One region of the Halalkalibacter krulwichiae genome, then DNA from elsewhere that is predicted to be linked to it. Evidence: riboswitches for the same ligand, from Rfam matches in the RefSeq annotation. Region 1 holds a riboswitch; each other region holds the start of a gene.
What was found. A riboswitch is a leader RNA that binds a small molecule or an ion and turns the genes downstream of it on or off. The one in region 1 is predicted to bind cyclic di-GMP.
Positions count from the first base shown of each region.

Region 2: linked by a shared signal. The riboswitch ahead of BkAM31D_RS24725 (competence type IV pilus major pilin ComGC) and the one ahead of BkAM31D_RS20095 (hypothetical protein) in region 1 are both predicted to bind cyclic di-GMP.
Region 3: linked by a shared signal. The riboswitch ahead of BkAM31D_RS22195 (hypothetical protein) and the one ahead of BkAM31D_RS20095 (hypothetical protein) in region 1 are both predicted to bind cyclic di-GMP.

Region 1 covers NZ_CP020814.1:3,987,260-3,994,328, reverse strand. Annotated here, with positions in the region: gene BkAM31D_RS20115 (ketopantoate reductase family protein) at 86-1,087, shown strand; gene BkAM31D_RS20110 (malate dehydrogenase) at 1,005-1,925, shown strand; gene BkAM31D_RS24580 (thiamine pyrophosphate-binding protein) at 1,947-2,480, shown strand; gene BkAM31D_RS24575 (hypothetical protein) at 2,480-3,394, shown strand; gene BkAM31D_RS24570 (thiamine pyrophosphate-dependent enzyme) at 3,283-3,660, shown strand; gene BkAM31D_RS20100 (hypothetical protein) at 4,099-4,734, shown strand; cyclic di-GMP riboswitch class I at 5,011-5,095, shown strand; gene BkAM31D_RS20095 (hypothetical protein) at 5,135-5,341, shown strand; gene BkAM31D_RS20090 (hypothetical protein) at 5,507-5,752, shown strand; gene BkAM31D_RS20085 (WG repeat-containing protein) at 5,791-7,069, opposite strand, start outside.
Region 2 covers NZ_CP020814.1:3,288,956-3,296,024, reverse strand. Annotated here, with positions in the region: gene BkAM31D_RS16660 (RNA polymerase sigma factor) at 1-498, shown strand, start outside; gene BkAM31D_RS16655 (hypothetical protein) at 491-793, shown strand; gene BkAM31D_RS16650 (carboxypeptidase-like regulatory domain-containing protein) at 790-2,631, shown strand; gene BkAM31D_RS16645 (bifunctional folylpolyglutamate synthase/dihydrofolate synthase) at 2,732-4,039, shown strand; cyclic di-GMP riboswitch class II at 4,244-4,327, shown strand; gene BkAM31D_RS24725 (competence type IV pilus major pilin ComGC) at 4,459-4,827, shown strand; gene BkAM31D_RS16635 (prepilin peptidase) at 4,912-5,664, shown strand; gene BkAM31D_RS16630 (prepilin-type N-terminal cleavage/methylation domain-containing protein) at 5,670-6,128, shown strand; gene BkAM31D_RS16625 (PilW family protein) at 6,121-6,552, shown strand; gene BkAM31D_RS16620 (hypothetical protein) at 6,569-7,069, shown strand, end outside.
Region 3 covers NZ_CP020814.1:4,370,938-4,378,006, forward strand. Annotated here, with positions in the region: gene BkAM31D_RS22180 (methyl-accepting chemotaxis protein) at 1-654, opposite strand, end outside; gene BkAM31D_RS22185 (DUF3021 domain-containing protein) at 758-1,171, opposite strand; gene BkAM31D_RS22190 (LytTR family DNA-binding domain-containing protein) at 1,168-1,629, opposite strand; cyclic di-GMP riboswitch class I at 1,947-2,044, shown strand; gene BkAM31D_RS22195 (hypothetical protein) at 2,146-2,925, shown strand; gene BkAM31D_RS22200 (CBO0543 family protein) at 3,067-3,558, opposite strand; gene BkAM31D_RS22205 (hypothetical protein) at 3,645-4,262, opposite strand; gene BkAM31D_RS22210 (CBO0543 family protein) at 4,381-4,869, shown strand; gene BkAM31D_RS22215 (endospore germination permease) at 5,082-5,834, shown strand; gene BkAM31D_RS22220 (spore germination protein) at 6,160-7,069, shown strand, end outside.

The DNA of each region.
Region 1 (7,069 bases):
AGTTGGAAATCTCTAGTAGATTGTTCTAAAAATGATAGAAAGCTTATATAAGTTACTAATCAATCTTCTAAAGGAGGAACGGGTTATGAAAATAGCAATCGCCGGCTCGGGCGCAATGGGATGTCGCTTTGGGTCCATGTTATTTGAGGCTGGAAATGAGGTGCTCTTAGTCGATCGTTGGGAGACGCATGTGAAGAAAATACGAGAGAACGGACTAGCTATCAAAAAGGAAGATCGTAATCAAGTGCTTTATATGGATGCTTCGTTGCCAGAAGAAAGCGAGGGGACATTCGACTTAGTGATCGTCTTTACGAAATCGATGCAGACAGATGAGATGGTGAAAAGCTGTCGTCACTTAATTGGAGATCATACCCGAGTGCTAACTCTTCAAAATGGCTTAGGCAATATTGAAACGCTTGAAACATATGTACCAAAAAGCCGACTGTTAGCAGGTGTGACGACTTTTGGTACGGAGCTCCTTGGCCCGGGTCATATTCAAGCGCTTGGTACGGGGCATGTTCACATTATGCAAGTTGACGGCGGAGAGTCAGAAGCAGTTAAAGAGATTTGTGCCGTGATGAATGCGGCAGGGATGAATGTGGAGGTCTCGCGAGATGTTTTGATTAGCATCTGGAACAAGGTTGCTTTTAACGCCGTATTAAATACGCTTTGTACGATCATCAATGACACCGTTAGTGCCGTTGGAAGCTATCAGCAAATTGATGAGGTGATCAATGCGATTGTTGATGAGATCATTGTCGTCGCAGAGGCGGAAGGAATCAACCTCAATAAAGAAGTGATTGTGAAGATGATCGTCGATGTGTTTGATCCGAAAATGTCCGGAAATCATTTGCCGTCAATGGTACAAGATCTTCATAGTGGTCGACCGACGGAAATTGATTACTTAAATGGAGCGATTGTTGAAAAAGCAAAGCGACATAACATAGCGGTTCCAACGAATGAACTCATTTACCATCTTATTCGCATGTTAGAGGGAGAAGACAATGAAAAAAATATCGATCATAGGAGCAGCCGGTACGTTAGGTGCAGCCTGTGCCATGACGTTAGCGATGAACGAGTTAGCTGATGAACTTTGCTTAATTGATGTCAATGAAACGTTTTTAGATAATCATGTGATGGATTTTGAAAATGCTTTTCCACACAAGCGAATGTATCGAGGGAGCTATCCGGACTTAAAGGATTCATCGATTGTCATTATTACAGCCGGTGTTCCGAATCGCAGCGATGTTAAATCAAGAAATGCTTATTTACAAGAGAATATCTCGATTTTCCGGAAAATAGGTCAAGTGATTGAAACGTATGTGCCTAACGCCATTATTGTAACCGCTTCAAACCCGGTTGACCTTTTAAATTATTATCTTTACAAAGCATTTGATTTTCAGCGTGAACAGTTAATCGGCTATTCATTAAATGATTCGTACCGATTTGAATGGGCTCTGCGCAGCACGTTAGGCATTGAGGCGAAGGAGCATGTCGTAAGCCCTGTGATCGGGGAGCATGGCGGGTCTCAAGTGCCACTTTTTAGCCACGTTCGAAAAAGCGGTGAGCAGCTTTCGGTAACACCGCAGCAAGAGGAACAGATCCGAGCAGAGCTTAAGACGTGGTTCGTCCGCTTTAATGAGCTCAATGTACCGCGAACAACAGGATGGACAACGGGAGTAGGGATGAGCAAGCTCGTTGCCAAGCTTTCAAAAGACGAGCCAATGGAGACCATTGGGTCCGCGATTGTTTCTGGACATTATGGGCTCGATGACATGAGTTTCGGTGTTCCAATCAAGGTAAATCGAAACGGGATTCAACAAATCATCGAGTGGGATTTAAGTGATCAAGAAACGAAGGCGCTTACCCAATCAGCCAAAACGATTCAGGCAATGATCGTGGAAAACAAAGCGTACTTTTTATAATAGAAGAAAGAGGGAGATCTAATGTATACGACAAGCACCGCTTTTTTAGAAGCGTTACAGGAAGCAAATGTTTCTTATATTTTTGCAAATTTAGGCAGTGACCATCCAGCGATGATTGAAAGTTTAGCGAAAGCACAACGAGATAACCGGGAACTACCTGAGGTTATCGTCTGCCCGAATGAAATGGTCGCCTTAAGCGCAGCTCACGGGTACGCTCAAAAAACAGGCATCCCACAAGCGGTCATCATCCACGTCGAATGCGGTACGCAAAACTTAGGCGGTGCGATCCACAATGCAGCTAAAGGAAGAGTGCCTGTCCTAATATTCGCTGGGGCGTCGCCGTTCACACAAGAAGGGGAACTGACCGGAAGTCGCAATGAATTCATTCACTGGATTCAAGATGTCTTCGACCAACGCGGCATCATGCGTGGCTATACAAAATACAATCACGAAATCCGCTCTGGAAAAAATGTCAAACAACTTGTCCACCGTGCGATGCAATTTGCGAAAAGCGAACCGAAAGGCCCGGTTTATTTAATGGGGCACGGGAAGTAATGGAAGAACAGCTGGAAGAAAAGGTTACGATCGATCCGAGCTTGTGGGAGCCGATCGCTCCAAGTGCACTCCCGCCAAAACAAGTCACAGAAATAGCCAATGATTTACGAAACTCCAAAAACCCGCTGATCGTTACCTCTTATTTAGGGCGAAACGAAGCAGCCGTGAATGAGTTAATCCGTCTCTCAGAACAATTGGCCATTCCCGTATTGGAATCATGCCCGAACTATGTGAACTTCCCGGCTGATCACGCGATGCACATCGGTTATCAATGGAACACACCGGAACAAAACAAATGGCTCGAACAAGCCGATGTCATTTTAGTGCTAGACAGTGACGTGCCTTGGATTCCGTTAAAAAATAAGCCAGGAAACGAAGCGACAATTTACTACATCGATGCTGACCCGATTAAGGAGCAAATGCCACTTTGGTACATTCCTTCGAAAAACTTTTTTAAAGCGGACTCGCAGATTGCCCTTGAGCAATTAAATGAAAAATTGAGCGCGATAAGCGACCTTGATCAAGAACAAATTTCTAATCGTTGGGAAAAATTTGAGGTCATTCACCATGAACGCAAACAAGCTTTCCGTCTCATGGAGGAGCCGGACGGTGATGCGATTACACCCGAATACTTAACCGCTTGTGTCCGTGAAATCATTGACCAAAATACGATTGTCGTCAACGAAGGCATTTCCAATTATCCAACGATCTCGAACCACCTTGAGCTAAACCGCAGTGGGATGCTCTTTGGAAGCGGAGCTGGATCACTTGGCTGGAACGGAGGAGCGGCAATCGGTATGAAATTAGCGGACCCGACGAAAACGGTTATAAGCTTAACGGGGATGGCTCCTACTTATTCAGCATCCCATCATCGGTTCACTGGATGGCCAAACGTTACGAAACACCTTTCCTAACAATTATTTACAACAATCACGGCTGGAAATCACCGAAACTATCGACACTCGGTGTACACCCAACCGGCATCGCCCAACAAACGAATCAATTCTTCGTCGACTTCACCCCAGACGCCGACCTATCAAAGATCGCCGAAGCCGCAGGAGGAGCGTACGCCAAAAAAGTGGAACGAGCAGATGAATTACGAGATGCGATTCACGAATGCTTAGAAGTCGTCAAAGGAGGAAGAGTAGCTGTCTTGGATGTATCGCTGCCGAATGTTTAAAAATAAGATGGAGATAGCTCCTTTCGCTATGCGCCTTGAGAGAAGTAGGTTACTTCTTTCAAGGTTTTTATTTGGTTACTTGGAGAGCGTAGGGTTCTAAAGGACAGTCTCGAGGGAGAAGGGGTTGGAAGTGTCCGAGAGAAGTCGTCTAAAGGACAGTCTCGCGGGAGAAGGGGTTGGAAGTGTCCGAAAGAAGTCGTCTAAAGGACAGTCTCGCGGGAGAAGGGGTTGGAAGTGTCCGAAAGAAGTCGTCTAAAGGACAGTCTCGCGGGAGAAGGGGTTGGAAGTGTCCGAGAGAAGTTGTCTAAAGGACATCTCCCTTAGCAGTTCGGGCGCAATATGTCCTTAAGCAACAATCACCCTAAAACAGCCTGTTAAAAACACCTTTATTTGGCATACTAGTAAATGGATTTTATTTTCCAAATAGGAGGGTTTTAAATGAAAAAGAATGTAACATGGTTATTCATAGTGCTGTTTATTGCGTTTCTCGCAGCGTGCGGACAGCCACAAGCAGATGAGGAACTTGATGCCGATGAAGTAGCTGAAGCCCCTGGGGAAGAGGAAGAAGCAACGGAGGAGGACGAGCAATCGGTTGAAGTTGACCGTGGTCTCTTGAACGTCGAAATTACGATTCCGCCAATGATGCTTGAAGATCAAGACATCGACCAAGTGATCGCTGATGCAAAAGAAGCCGGCGTAAAAGAAGTAACAGAAAATGAGGATGGCTCGCTTACGTATAAAATGTCGCGCTCGACTCATAACGAAATGATGAGCGAGATGAGAGAGGGAATTGAAGCGAATATCGAAGAAATCAAACAGAGTGACGATTACCCATCAATTGCGGATGTGAGATCGAACCAATCTTATTCAGAGTTTACGCTCGTTGTTGACCAAGAAGCTTTTGAAAATAGCTTTGATGGATTCGCTGCATTAGGATTAGCGATGACTGGGATGTATTATCAGATCTTTAACGGAGACGATCCAGATAAGATTGACGTAACAATTCATTTAGAAAACGCAGAGACCGGTGAAGTGTTTAATACAACTGTTTATCCGGATGCGTTTGAGGAATAAGGGAAAGCCACTACGCCTTTGGTAAGAGAGGGTGTGGTGGCTTTTTTTGGGTCTCATACACCAACCGATCAAAATTCATGGCTATTACTTTAGTAAACCGAAATGCAGGGGAAATATAGGAGTAATACCTTGAAATTACTAACTGAATTTCCTAGATAAGGGAGCAATGATATTTAGATACTAATTATCTCTTCAATAAACGTTAAGAAAAATAAAATAACCCCTACCGTTTTCACTACAACGATAGTACAATAAGCATATAACTAAAAACCTAATCGAACGAAAGGGCAAAATCATTGAAAAGTGATGACGCAAAACTATAGGGGCTAAAGTTATGAAACTATGCTAGCCAGTTGCCGAATTTAATACCTTTTGTCGATTAACAAAAGGAGGATTTAGTGTGTCTGAAACCGTTGGGAAGAAGCAACTTATTAACTATGTTCAAAAGTTAATTGAAACAAAGAACTCCTTGTTTGAGCAGCTTGAAGAAGAAGATTTAGTAGAGTTAAAGCAAATCAACCTAGGAGAGGTCAAAGCCGTTGACCTAGTTGTTCGAGACATGATTAGGGAATTTTACCTATCCGAGGAAGATTTTAAAGGTTTATAATGATTGTTTGAGCCAGCACATGTGTGTTGGCTTTTTTTAGTGGGCTGCGAAGGCAATGGAAGTTAAGAAGAACTCATTATCATCAAGGTAGGAGCAAAACGCCTCAGCCTACCCTCACCCCTAAACACTCTCCCACATAAAGTAAACGGAAGGGAGAGATCTTTAATGAATTGGCAACAAAAGGTGTGGCAACTCATGGGGCAGCCGATTGGTGTGTCTTTTAAGAACGGTCAAGGTACGTCAGGGGTTTTGTGTGATGCGTATGGAGGACAAATATATGTAATGGAATATTTGTATCAGGCTCAATTTGCTCTGAAGCATTATGATTTTCATAGCATTCAAGATATTAATCCTTTTCCTCATTGTCCGCCCCAGCAAGGGCAGCAACGGCCTTATCAACCGTTATATTAATAAAGAAAGGCCACTTCATACAAGTGGCCTTTCAACATTCATTCATGCAAAGATCGCCAAAATGAACTAGTAAAATCAAGGATTCCCTCGATTTCTTTAAAAGGGATGGTAAAGCTAGGGAAACCGGCAACATAAGCTGCGATTTCGTATGGTTCAAAGTAAAGGACAAGTGCGTCATCGGTTACGTAGAAGGCTTGGTCGGGTGTGATGCCGCGGTATTGGTCTGGGAAAAAGTAGGTATGCCCTTGTTCCATTTGGTCTTTTATCTGTTGGCCAACGATATCACTTAATTCTTTTACATAGTCACTATCTTGTTTGAAAAGGTCTTTAAGCTGATAGATTTGCCCGGTACCTAAATCAATGGAGACGTGCACTTGGTACGGCATGCCGTGTGCGGCGCCAAATGGATAGCGGTAGCCTTCTAATTTTAAGATGAGCAAATGGTTTTGGAAAAAGGCTACCGAGAAATCACCGTAGTAGCCGTAATCCAACTGAGTCGATGGAACCGGGAGTACGAGTGATTTTTGACGAAGGATGGCATTGACGTTTTTCTCAGCTTCGCCGTTTGTCATTCCTTCAATTTGTGGATAATAGACGAGATAATCTTTGTTCGGGCTGTATTTTCGAATATGAATTCGGTATTGGTCGTCGAGTGGGAAGACGGTGTTAGGTTGATAGACAATGTTGCCAGCACGATCATAATAGGACAAACTGTGGTCGACATTGGCTTGAATGACATCATCAATGATCGTGATTGTACCGATGCCTGGGATCACAGGAAGCGAGGGCTCACGCTGGCCACTTTCGTTAATGAAAAAAGTGAACTGGCCGGCTGTCGTCGAGCTGAGTCCATTTTTATATTCGGCAACCTGATCATAAAGAAAATCGGTCAACACGGAGCCGTCGGTCGTAGCGATTCCGTAGCGTGAGCCAGTAAAGGGGCGCTCCGGATCGAACGCGCGCCCAACCGCGACACGCCCGTTGCCAAGTTGCGTCATATCCTGATAGGTTGGTGGAAGAATGTAGCTCGCATCGCGATTAATCAAGCCATATTGATTGTCGATGCCTTCTGCAGCATTGACGATTGCGCGCTCGTTTTGAAATGGCAAAGCGTAAGTGAACTGTGGTTCGATCATCACAGTTCCTTGTTCATCTACATATCCCCAATTATCCTGGTACGTTTTTGCAAAGGCGATAAGTCCTTCGCTATAGCTCATCATCGACGCATAAGGATAGCTTTGAACGATGTGTCCATCACGATTAATGAGAGCAAACTCGTTCTCCTTGATTTTCACAAGAGCCTTGCCATCTGAAAAA
Region 2 (7,069 bases), 700 kb from region 1:
TTTAAGCAATGCCTCGAACTGTTCAGTAACGAATGCCTCAGGTTAGCTTCTCTAGTGTTGAAAGATCGCTATGAGGCAGAAGATGTCGTTCAAGATGCGTTTGTAGCTGCATTTGATCGGATTCATCAGTTACAGGATTCAAAGAAGTTTAAACAATGGCTCGTATCGATTGTGATCAATGAGTGCCGAAAAAGAACAAGGCGTTGGAGCTTTAAGCATGTTTTCTTAAGGCATGCTGATGATCATATAGAAGAGGGGACCGTCGAAGACACACCAGAAACGGAAATTCTTCGCTTACTTGATGGTCAATCTTTAGTAAAAGCAGTTCAAACCCTTGATCAAAAATATCGAGAAATCATTGCCTTGTATTATTTTCAGGAGTTTAGTGTGAAGGAGATTGTATCGATGATCGATGAAAAAGAAAGTACGGTGAAGAGTCGGCTGGCCAGGGCACGTAAGCAATTAAAAGACCGTTTAGAAGGTGAGCAAAATGACTGAACGAAAACAAATGAAACAACAACTAGATGAAGAATTGACTGGAATCGTTTTTACACAACATGAGTCTATATTACGTCAGTTGAATTCTCGTTCAAAGCAAGAAAAGGTTAAGCGCTTTTTAAATAAAGAGATCACGCTTCCAGTGCTTCCGGTAATGGCCATTATGGCATGCTTCTTCGTTGGAGCCTCAATTGATTTGATAAGCTTTTATCAAATTGAAACAAATGAGTTAATCGAAGTCCAAGGTAATATTGTTTGGAGTGACTTATTTCAGGAAAGGGTGAGGGGACAATGAGAATAAAGATTAAGCATTTGCTTATAGTCGTTGTTGCTTTAAGTATGTCATTCCTGACAATTCAAGCTTTAGTGATCCCTATATGGAAAGAGAAACAAGTAGAGGCAGCGTTTCAGGCTGGTGATCCAGAAGCCTTTGAAATGATGAAGGCTTTAATAGATCAATCATGGACAATATCGAGAAAGTTAACTTTAATCGAGAGATACATTCTTGAACCTGAGCTTGGACAACGATATGACGTCTATGTGACACCGACATCATCTTCTTGGTCAGATAGGGGTTTCAGTAGAGGGTTTAAGACAGAGGACGTTCAATCCTATATTGATGAGTATATAGAGCGAGGAAGTGCAGACCGAATTTACTTTGATTATGCGCAGGCGTTAAAAGCAAAGACGATTGCAACAGAGAAATCGAAGGAAGAAGCGATTGCTTATATAGAAGAACAGAAGCAAGTCATTTTATCGAAACGTGAATTTGTTGATGAAGAATTGCTGCTCTTACAGCCAGAATATTTAAGGCAGTTAGGAAAAAAAGAGGAAGCATTAGAGTTTCTTGAGGCTTATCGAGCTCAGGAAGAGAAGCGACTGCAACATGCATTTGTATACGTTCCTTCAGAGAAATGGATTGTTTTAAAAGTGAAATTGTTACTAGAAGAAAATCTCCTTTCAGAGGCGCTGTCTGCAATTAAGGAATGGGAACAACAAAGGAAGAAAGCAGCTACGATGGAAGAGGACTGGTATGCCGACGAATCAGAACGAGTCAGTCAGTTGAAAAAGCAGCTACAACAAATGAAGGGTGACATCGAATTTCGAACCGTTACAGGCTATGTGAAAAAAGAGGATGGTACACCGGTTGTCGGAGCAGCTGTTGTAATGCGTGACGAAGAGGAATCCTATCGATCCATTAGTCCAATCGGAGAAGAAAATGAAACGAAAACAGATGAACAAGGTAAGTTCACTCTCACTGTCTTACCAGGAGATTATCAAATCGGCATCCGATTATTTTTTGAACAAATCGATGGGTATTCATGGCCAGTAGACCAGGAAGAAATCCTCCGTGTAACAGATCAAGATATTCAGTATGACATAGAGTTACGTCGACTTATGAATGTTACATCGCCTGTGAATTCCGAAGTGATAGAAGGCGAGACGATTACGTTTCAGTGGGAGGAAACCGATGCAGCTTATTATCAAGTATATACGGCCTATCATTTTGAAAATGGATCAATGTCTAGTTTAGTAAGTGGTCCAATCACAGATGATAAATGGAGTGTGGCAATTACGGAACTATATCACAGTCCGTTTTTTGTAGACTATGAAATTAGTAATCAAGACGTTTATGAAGGCGGACTCGATCCTGCTCAACTTTTTGACTACTTGCATCCAAAAGGGTTGTTTTCATGGTCGGTCGTTGCCTATGATGAAAATGACAAAGAACTACGCCGCAGCAATGGTTACCGTTTAGACGAATCACTCACAGAGAAACTTCCTTTTTTCACGGTTAGAAACCGGTCTATAACTGAAGCTGACCAACTATTGCTTGATGGGAAGCATCAACAAGCACTTGATGCATACCGATCCTTAATAAAAGAAAACAATGACGACGATCTCGCTCTTAGAATGGCCGTTAAAGTCCTAAATATCGTCCGTCAGCAAACAAAAGATAACTCCCCGCTGTTACGAGAGGAAATGTATCACTATATCGCCAAGCTATCTGAGTTGACAGAGAAACCTTTCTATGCAGAAATGATGATGGAAAAAGCAGAGAAGGAAGGAGATGACGAGGCGTTTAGAGAGTGGATGGAAATGTATGAGCAACACGGTGGAGATGAGAATTAGCTCTTTCTTATTCAGCTCATACCAAACATCTACTATTTCATTCCCTACCATTCTAAGATAAACTTGAACTAGCAACTTGGGAGAATCGGAGGAATGTGCGATGAAAAATAGAGCAGATGTGATTAACTGGATTGAAGGGTTACTTTCATTTGGCATAAAGCCCGGACTTGAACGGATGAATTGGATGCTTGATCGATTAGACCGTCCTGATCAAATGCTTAAAGCGATTCATATTGGAGGAACGAATGGAAAAGGTTCAACAGTTAGCTTTTTACGTCACACATTAGTGGAGGCGGGCTACTCGGTTGGTACATTTACATCTCCTTCAATGGAATGTTTTGAAGATCGAATTTCATTAAACGGCACACCCATTAATGAGGAAGCTCTTCTTACATGTGCCAAGCGCATTCAACCATTAGTAGAACAATTAAGCAAAACGGAATATGGCAGTCCAACAGAATTTGAAGTCCTGACAACGATCGCTTTTGACTACTTCGGAACGATCGCCAAGCCAGATATTGTTTTAGTAGAAGTAGGCTTAGGCGGCCGCTTAGATTCGACAAATGTGATTACGCCGATTCTATCGATTATTACGTCTATTGGTTTTGATCATATGCAAATCTTAGGAGAATCGCTAAAAGAAATTGCTTCAGAAAAAGCAGGCATTATTAAAGAACACGTACCCATTGTATCCGGTGTGTCGCAAGAAGATGCGAAAAGAGTGATCCAAGCTGTCTCAAATCAAAACAAATCTCCTCTTTATGTGTTAGGAAAACATTTTGATGAAGAGGTTGTCGCTGTTAATGAAGAGAGACAAGTTTTTACTTATACTCAAATAGGAAGAGAGCCTTTGGATGTCACAATTCAAATGTCTGGACCTCATCAACGTCAAAATGCTGCTATTGCCATACAAGCACTAGAATTATTAAGAACGAATAATCAGTTGGTTATTGATGATACACACATTCAAAAAGGACTCCTTTTGACAACATGGCCAGGGCGTTTTGAAGTGTTACAAGAAAGCCCGACGGTTATAGTGGATGGTGCACATAACAAAGAAGGAATGCAAGCATTGGCTGAAACATTAAAACTACACTATCCGAATAAAAATGTTCGCTTTTTAATAGCTGCAACGAAAGAAAAAGACATGAACAGCTTACTACAGCCATTTTTAGATTTTCAAGCAAGCTTTACGTTTACAACTTTTGACTTTGATCGAGCAGCAAAGGCAGAAAGCTTATCGACACAAGCTCCTGTTCAAACGAAACGTTATCACGAGAACTGGACGCAAGCTTTGCATGAAGAAATCGAACAAACCAAAATGGATGAAGTATTAATCATTTGTGGTTCTTTATATTTTATCGCTAGAGTAAGAGAAAAATGGAAAAATTTGATCTCTGTCATGTAGGGATAAAGGGTTATATAATAAATGCATAAAGGACATTGCTAGGTCTATTGGTGGTGGTGTTTGTCTTTTTGACTCGATGAGATACCCATCAAAAGACCTGGTTGAATTTAGTTTAATTTGTCCTTTTATGTGAATAAATGGTGATTACTAAGGAAAAAGTATTGACTTTAGCAATCTCTCAGAATACAATCAAAGTATCAAAAGAATAGTTTGGAAAGCATAGAAATACGACTTTTATTTGGGCACCTTAGTCGTATTGAGCGATTGGTGCAACCGGCCTTTTATGTTCTACTTATAGATTGTAGTAGAAAAATTGAAAGGCTATTTTTTATGGCATTTTTGTTAATTTCAGTACTTAAGGACTGTGACTTTAGTTACACCTTAGATATAAAAAAACTTATATTGGGAGATGAGTAAGAATGAGAAAGTTTATTCAAAAGCGTTTAAAGAATCAAAAAGGTTTAACGTTGATTGAGTTATTGGTGGTAATTGTTATTTTGGGGATTATTGCGGCGATTGTTGTACCCATGGTTATGGGGAATAGAGACAGTGCTGAAGCAAATGCGAATGCTCAGGTAAATAAGGTTGTTCAGGATGCATCTGAAAGGTATTATGCAATGACAGGAAGCTATGCTGCCAACGCAGCTGCTTTAGTAGCTGCCGATTACCTAAGAGAAGCTCCTAAGTGTGCGGATAACTCAACTCCGGCTTTTACCATAGATAATGATACGGGATCAATTACTGAGGTCTGTGAACCAAATTCCCTACCTTCCCCATCTACTGATTAATGTGTTTATTTTCTTTAAAAAGCTGTCGCTAGTTCATAGTGACAGCTTTTAAAAAATAATTAATGTTAAAAGGAGAAAAAGATATTGATTTGCGATTCTTATTTTTGGTTAATAGGGTTACTTTTAGGAAGCTTTCTCAACGTAGTCGCCATCCGTCTACTCAAAAAAGAATCAATCGCCTTCCCTCCTTCAAATTGTCCAAACTGCCATCATCGTTTATCGGTACTAGATTTAGTGCCTGTCTTTAGTTATCTCTTCTTAAAGGGGAAGTGCCGTTATTGCAAGGCGAAGATCTCTCCTCTCTATCCTGTTGGTGAGCTTGTAACAGCTTCTTCTCTTTTCCTCGTCTATAAAGTTGTTGGTGTGCAGCTTGAATTGCTTCCAGCGATTATTTTAACGACTGTTCTTGTGTTAGCTGTTTTGACAGACATTCGAGAAAAGTTAATTTTGGATGTGATTACGCTTCCAGCAATAGCGATCTTGTTAATAACTCGGCTGTTTATTGGTTCTGAACCGTTCTGGTTTTATGTAGTTGGCGGGGCTGTTGGTTTTGTATTGCTCCTTCTCATAGCGATCGTCAGCCGTGGCGGAATGGGTGGTGGTGATATAAAGCTTTATGCAGCAATTGGACTTGTGCTCGGACCATGGATGACGCTCTTAAGTTTCATGGTTGCCTCTTTTTTGGGGGCTGTTGTTGGCTTACTCTTAATCGTTACTGGAGTAGTAAAGAGAAAACAACCGATCGCGTTTGGGCCGTTTATTTTTATCGGAACTTTGATTGCTTATTTGTTCGGATATGACGTTTGGAATTGGTATGTCAGCTTGTGGCAGGGGTGAGTAGTTTGAAAAATGAGAAAGGGCTGACGCTTGTTGAATTGTTAGTAGCGATTGTCATTGTCGGGATTATTATTGTTCCATTATTGACGATTATGACTGGCACTTTTACGCGCACGGTTAGTCAAGAAAAAGAAACGCAAATTGCGTATATTGCTCAAGAGGTGATGGAGAAGGTTAGGTACTCAACAACAGGTACATTGAGTGTTGATACATATTGTTGGAGTAATATTAACGAACAATGTGAATCGCATGCTAACCTCCCTGCTCCTTATAGCAATTTGGTGATAGATGAGCCCGTAACTGTATTTGTTAAAGTCGATCCTTATGAGCATGAAGTGGATAATTTTTACCAAATAACAGTTAGGGTTGAGAAAAATAGTTTTATTAGTAGTGGGAAAGCTGGATTACATGAAAAAGAAAATAAAATTGAACTTGTTACGGTGGTGTTTCGACCGGATGAATAATCAAAAAGGAGTTACACTTGTAGAACTTTTAGTCGTAATTGCCTTAATGACTGTTATTACGATGGTTGCAGTAAGTCTCGTAAGTTATTCATTAAAGTCTGAACAAGTTGTATTTCATAAAAATGATACACAAAGGCAAGCTCGTTTTCTAATGGAATATATGACGAGGGAAATGCGTGATGGCGCAAGATGGATTGAAAATAAAGATTTGGGAACATTGGAACTAAGAAAAAATGATAAAACTCTCCTGATTTATAAAGAGAAGATGACCACCATCCTTTTAATAAATGGAAGTAATCAAGTTGTTTCTGAATCAGCTTCTATTCTTGTTTTTGAGAATGAAGAAGATGCTAATGAAGTTCGAATAATACTAGAAATCGGGGATACTAAACTAGCATCTACCATAATGTATTCTCGTTTTTGAGAAGGCGGTGATAGTGGTGAAAGATAAATTGGTTCAATCAGAATCAGGTGCCGCATTAATACTTGTTTTATTTGTTGTTGTTTTATTGGCTTCTGTTGGTTCTGCTATGTTGTTTTCGACGAGCTATAGCAAACAAACAATTGTTAGCAATGCAGAAGTTCAAGGGGAGTTTTATCGTGCGGAAGGTGCAATAGAGGTAGCTTTAAAAGAGATGGAGATCTATGAAAAAGGTGCAATTGCTTATCTACAAGAAGAATTACCTAAACAATTTTCAATTGGAGCTAAAAACGATATTCCAATTAAAGTATCACTCGAGTCATATGATAAGGAAACGAATACTTATGAAATTGGAGCACGTTATGCCTCTGAATCCAAAGTGAATAGAAATTTACTTTTAAATATACAAGAAGAGACAATTGTAAGTGGATATCTGAAATCCCCTTTATACTTTGTGGAAAATTTCAATTATAACGGAAGTAATAATCATGATACGCTTAAACTTTATGATAATAAATTA
Region 3 (7,069 bases), 380 kb from region 1:
GACTTCTTGCAGTCTGCCATTTACTGTCTGAATTGTTTTCAACAAATACTTACTTAAAATCAACGTAATTGCTACAGCAAGCCCTGTTGCAAGAAAGCCTCCAATAAGCATCGTCATTCGGCTAACTTGATACATTTGTTCGTTTTGCTCGACCAACTCAGCCGCTAATCTTTCGTTAACAGCAATCAACTCCAATAAGTCTTCACGCGCCACACGGAATAAAGGAGCACCAATTGCTATTCCTTCTCGTACCCCCTCGATATTACCAGCTATAAACAATTCTCTATTTATCCGTACTCGTTCATCAAACAAAGCCCAGTTATCAGCAAAACGGGTAAGCGCTGCTGCTTCCTCGGTTTGTGTATTCGTTCCTTCATACAGTGTAAGCAGTTGTTGAATGCTTTCTAAATTTTCGATCGCCCTATCTGTTAAACTCACATCTTCGTATAAGAGACCAGTCGTCATTTGCACTCTCGTATTTTCAGCTAATTGCGCCATTTGAGCGACATAACCGGTAGGAATAAGCTGATCTTGATACAATTCAACACTATCCTCGTACAGCTCTGACATATTGTAGATCGCATAAAGTGTTAATCCAACAAAAATGACGATAATTGATAAAAAAGACAAAAGTAGTTTCGCCCTTAACTTCATTTAAAGCCCTCCACTGTCATATAGTCCTAGTACTTATGACAGTATACAGCAATGTCCAGTATGGAAATGTGATATATATCACGTTTCAACGATGCTTTCGTCCTTACAACTGCTTCAACTCTTCATTCAACTTTCGCGCTTCCTTTTTAAAGTAGAAGTAAAATCCAGTCCAAATCAATACATAAATAAGAATAAAGATGCCTACTCCTGCAAGTACGCTCATCAAATCGAACTGAATCCAACCAATTCCAAAAGATAATAGGAAGTATAAAAGAGTTACGATCATAAAGTGCACGAGCGTTTGCATCGACAGAGATAAGCTCCTTATCTCAAAAACAAGCGGTGTGACGGCAAAGAACCACCCGCAAAACATCAACCCTAGTGCATTTGTTACAAATACCGATCCTTCTACTTGATTCACATCACCAATCAAAACCACATTCATAACGGAAATGACCGCAAGAAAAGCTCCAAATAAAATACCGACAACACTTTGAAATACGAAACGTTTAATCATTCGTTTGTTTCCCTCCTATTCATTTTCAATGTTTCTTTAATCGCTTTTACATAATGTCTTGTTACATATTCCTTTTTCCCTGACTTGAAGAACACACAAAGCGTTCCATTAAAGGAAGGTTCAAAATGACTAAATTCTCTTAGGTTTGCTATCACAGATTTAGATAGTCGAACAAAACGGTTCGGCGCTAACAGCTGCTCAAGTTCATACAATTTCTCCTTTAATTTAAATTCACCCTTATCGGTCACAGCATATACCGCGTCCTTTTGCGTATAAAAAAAGTGAATATCTTGCGGTTTCAAAATATGCTGTCGCTCTCCTTCCCGGCCAATAAGAAATTCCGTTTCTTTTGCTTTCATAAAATTAAGAATCTCATTGACAGTGTCATCAATTTCTTTGCAGTGAATCGTCATTCTCGTTTGCTCATAATTCTGATCAATATCAAGTGTTACTTTCATTCCGCACCTCCTGCTCTTCCCTTATTGCTTTCTCCACTTTACATTTTTTCCCTTTAGGAGAATGAAAGAATTAGATCCCTCCTTCAATCGTTCTCTTGATACTTTTAGTCTATTTCAATGAATCTAATTCGTCGCTCTACTTTCTCCATCATGCATACATATCAAGGTGACTTGCCGTCTACGGTAACTGACATGCAAAAAGCTTTAACACCTTTGACCAATCATTGAGGAAAGGCGTCATGAAGGCAACCGCTTGAACTAACACTGATCATCATGTACACTTGACTATGGCAGTTGTGGGTGGATAAAACAAACAAAATTGAAAAAGGCAAACTATTCGAAAGGGTAGGACGCAAAGCCTAGGGACTAAGGTTTTGGAGGAACAATTCAAAATGATGTCAGCCTGGTTACCAACATAAATAGAACGTCTATTTAGGCCGTCCCTATTTTCTTTGGGATGGCTTACTTTGTCTGTTTTAGTCGCAAAAAAAATACAAAAATTTTAGGATGATGTATGTGAAAGTTACAAGAAAACAATTGCTAAAATGGTTAATCCTTCAGCAAGTTTATTTAGGGCAGCGAGATAGTTCTTCTCTTGCTGAATCAATACCCGCTCATGTGCCTTTTTTTGACCAGTCGATTAGTTTGAAGACGCAAGTTCATAATCTTGTTATTTCCCTTGAAACACAAGAGCTATTGTTGATTAATTCAGCACTGAAAACGCCTTCTTACAAACTAAGTGCTACTGGCAAAGAAGTTCTTTTTTCTACAACGTATAAGTGGAGAGATATTTTCACAAAACAGCTGCACTGCTTAGAGCACCTCTTACACGTGTGCCAGGACATGCAGCCATCTAAAAAACCAGTTCATCTCTCAACAGATGAATCTAATTTCTTAAACCAACTTTGTCGTTCGAAACACGCGATGATGTTACTTATGTTGCTCGAGCTAACAAAATGGCAAGAGGTTGAAAATGAGGATGAGTATGTAAGCATTGCAAAATTACTGAAAAACATTCAACTGTATTATGGCTTATCATGCTCTTACACCACTTTTACTAAAGGGGTTTCTACGCTCATTGAAGAAGGTTTGATTGATTTAGAATGGCGTACACAAGCAAATAACCAAGAAGTTCGGTTCATCCGCATTAATGACAAAGGCCTTGAAGCAGTGCCTTCTTATTCGACTCTTGTCAGAAGTGAGATCGAGACAACTCTTGAGAAATGCAAAGTCACTTGTGCATTTTTAAAACGAATGCCCAACGAAGAAATTGATCATGAATGTGCTAATGGCTAACTCACATCTTTGTCACCTTTAACCACCGCTAATTGTTTGATTCCGCTACTACACTGACATATTTTATGGTTAGGAGACCGCGTCCCTAGGGTCTCCAATCATAGTAAAAAGGAATGGTCTCTTTATTCGGATCCATTCCTACTAGTTACTATTTTTTTTTCGATCAATCATTCTGATCACCCCAACAAGATAGCGATTCAACATTGACTTCAAACACATACTAACAAATGAATGATACCATTTCCAACCTTTTTTCCATTTTATAAAGTCCGTTTTCCGTTCGGCCAAAAACTCGATGAAATTAATCGGTAGCACCATCAGAATAATTTTGAGCGCACTTATAAGCGGCTTATCATATCTTGTCACTTGATTGACAATCACTGAGAACGTTGGATAAATAATGTGATCGAATAAAATATTCGTATTAAACTTTTTTGGTAAGACACGAATTGGATAGTCAAGCATCCCTGAGTGAATAATGACTTTGTCAATCAAAACATTTGAATAGGCATTAAGAAGAAACGCTAACAACCAATCTTTTATCGGAGGCCTTCTCAGCAAAAAAGGAAGCAAAATTATTGAAAAAAGAAGCAGTACACGTAGTGCCGATTTTTCCACTTTGGTTTTATTCACAACAAAACCTCCTATCCGTTCACTCTTACTGTAACCAGAGCTTAACGTTTCTATGAGGTGTTTGTCGAAATTTGCATTTAATATTTTCACGCAATAAGATGGGCAAAACAGTCACACACTCCCTTTTTCAGACGATCTACCCAATGTAACTTCGTTTTCTTAAATAAGAGCAAAATCGGGCCTTTGTATAACCTTTTCGAAAGAGGCAATCGGAAGCTTCCCATATAAAAAACAACCGAAATCACCGATAGTCCACTTACTAAAAAGGGTCTCTTCAAAAATAAGTAGCTAAACAAGTACATTTGTAAATAAATCAAGCCTGACCACAACGTATTCCAACCGTTTTTAAAAATTAACATATTGCTCTTTAATAAAAGCCAATCGACAATGGTTGAAGCAAATACCCATTTACTAACATACTTAACCTGTTTTTTAAATTCCTTTGGAAAATTCGATAAGAATAGCAACACCAACAATGGTGTGATTAAGAAAATATGTACTAACCTAACTACCCTCCAATCCATTCCACCAGGATTAAACTCCCAAATCAAATGTCTCTTGAAAAGGTAATAATACATGGCATTGATAAAACTTACATAACTCAAGCTCTTATAATAGGTAGGTATCCCTTTCCACGTTTTTTTATATACACTTACTAAAAAAATACTACCGAATAAGAGCATTTGTTTTTGCTTGTGATTCATTTTACCCCTCCTTGATCATACCTTCTCCAACAAACTTACAAAATATGTAATTTGTTCAAAATAATTGTTTTTAGGTATGTCTTTATAAAAAGGAAGCAGTTTAAAAGGAGGAGGTGTTATGATGAAGATAGAAAATCTCTTTCTCAAGCTAATCAATTTCATATCCATTCTTCTTTTGCCTTTTGCAATTATAAAACGCCCACTAAAAGATTGGATTATTGTGTATTTAGTTAGCTGTATGGGCAATTCTTTCGCTGACCGTTTCCTCGTATCGAGAGGGTATTTAAAGTATAAGGTCAGACCGTTCCCTCATAGAGTGACGATTCACCTGCCCTTTGACTTTCTTCATTTCCCATTGTTTTTGCTTTACTATAACCAATGGACACTGCACAGTAAACCGCTAGGAATCATCCTTAAGCTGTTTCCATTCCTCATCCCGCAAATAATCATCGAAACGATTGCTGAGAGAAGAACCGATTTAATTTCATGGAAAAGGGGGTGGAACTGGCAGCATTCTATTATAAGCATGGCTTGCAAATATTTGCTTTGTCGAGGAATTATTGCGTCCATTCGAGTATTGAATAATAAAGAGACATCGATCACTTGAGGGAAATATCTTGTTTTCACTGGTATCGGCCTGAACCACTCCATTTTGGGTGGTTTTTTTGTTCCGTTTGAAGTGAGATCAAGAGCTTTCCTCCTGCCTTTTCCTCCACTTTCACTCTGCTTTCCCTCTCCTCATTCCATAAAATTTCCAAAGCATAATCAAGCAAACGTAACAAATACTACCACCAAATGATTAATTGGGTGGTAGAGTCTATGAGCTTTTCGCGGTTACAACTTCTTTTTGTTTTATTATTATTTGTTGGAATTTCGAATCATGTGTTGATTGTGCCGCATTTACTTGGTGCTGCCAAGCGAGATGCTTGGATTTCCGTGCTAGTAGCTTATGGAATTCTTATCGCTTGGGCTCTTATTTGTTCATTTATTTTCCGAAAAAATCCACAACGGAAATCGCTATATGATTGGTTAGAAGAGCGTACCGGGAAAAAGGTAAGTTATTTGATACTAACTTTCTTTTTTTTGTATTTCATCGTCATTGGCTTTATCTCTTTTTTTGATTTAATTGTGTCAGTGAAAATTTACTTTATTCCACTCACACCAACCTGGTTTGTTGCGCTCCCTTTTTTACTTATATGCATATGGACAGCTATTAAAGGGATGACAGCCATCGTCTACTCATCAGCAATTATCCTGCCGATCGTTTGGATGTTAGGTCACTTTGTTGCTTTTACGACGATGGATAATAAAGATTACTCTTACTTGTTACCGATACTTGCTGATAATGAGGCATCACTCATACGCGGTGTACTGGTTGTGTTAGGTGGAAGTGTCGATCTGTTAGTGCTTTTTGTCCTGCAGCAATATGTTAATAAACCGATTTCATATAAGTACTTATTCATTCTCATTACACTGTTAACAGGACTGATTCTCGGTCCAACGATTGGTTCGTTAGCGGCATTTGGACCGAATGTAGCAGCAGATATGCGTTTTCCTGCTTTTGAACAATAGCGTCTTGTCACAATCGGCGAACACGTCTCACATGTTGACGCATTAGCTGTGTTTCAACTGCTATGTGGGGTGACGATTCGTGTTGCTCTTTGTTTCTTCTTACTTCCTAATCTATTCAATGCACAATCTACCAAAATAAGAGTCAGCTTAGTCGTAAGTACGGCAGTCTTTTTTTTGATAGGTATGGTTCTTCATATTAGTGATATATGGATGCAAACGATATTGAAGATGTATTTTTATATTTCCGTTCTCATATTTGGGGTTTCAATGACCTTACTGTTATTGATTATTAGTTACTTACCAAAAAAGAAAGGGTCAAATGCTTATGAAAAACAATCAACATGATACGGAAATGAATCAGTATGAGCAAGCTTTGAAGCAAGGACATTTAACGAAGGAGAAACTCACTGAACTGTTCCACCATAGTGCCGATATTGTATTTGTTCCTAATCAACACTTTGATTCAATTATTGCTTTTTATTGCGAAGGAATGATTGATAAAAGCCAATATAATGAATACCTTCACACTACTATTACTTCGCTAACAGAAGACTTTACTAATGATAAAAAAGATTTACCACCAATGATTGAAATAAAGACAATGAAGGAAATGATGAATAAAGTCTTCTCTGGCTTTTTAGTTTTTTATAAGCTAGAAGACGATGTTTTTTATGCGATTAATATTTCAAAAGTCCCTCAAAGAGCTCCAGAGGAATCAAAGACGGAAATTTCGTTAAAAGGACCGAGAGATGGCTTTACAGAGGAGCTTGCCACCAACATTTCTCTTATCCGTAAGCGTTTAAAAACAGAAATCCTCCACAACGAAGTATTCGAGATCGGATCGATCAATCAAACAAAGGTTTCCTTGCTTTATTTAAAAGATAAAGTGAACCCAGATACGCTTAAGGAAGCACAAAAACGCTTAGAAAAAATAGATACGGAAAGCTTATCGAGTAGTGGACAGTTAGAGCAATGGCTCTCTGACCGCACTTTCTCACTTTTTCCGCTTTTTGATTACATTACAAGACCAGACTTTGCTCTTGAATGTATGTTGCGTGGTCGATTTGTTATCATCGTCGATGGGACTCCAAGCGTTCTGATTGGTCCAACGACATTGTTTGAACTACTTAAATCGCCTGAAGACGTTCATTTCCCTTTTTATATTGTCGCCTTTCAAAGACTATTAAGGTCGATAGGGCTTGTGGTTTCAATTTTTTTACCTGGACTTTACATAG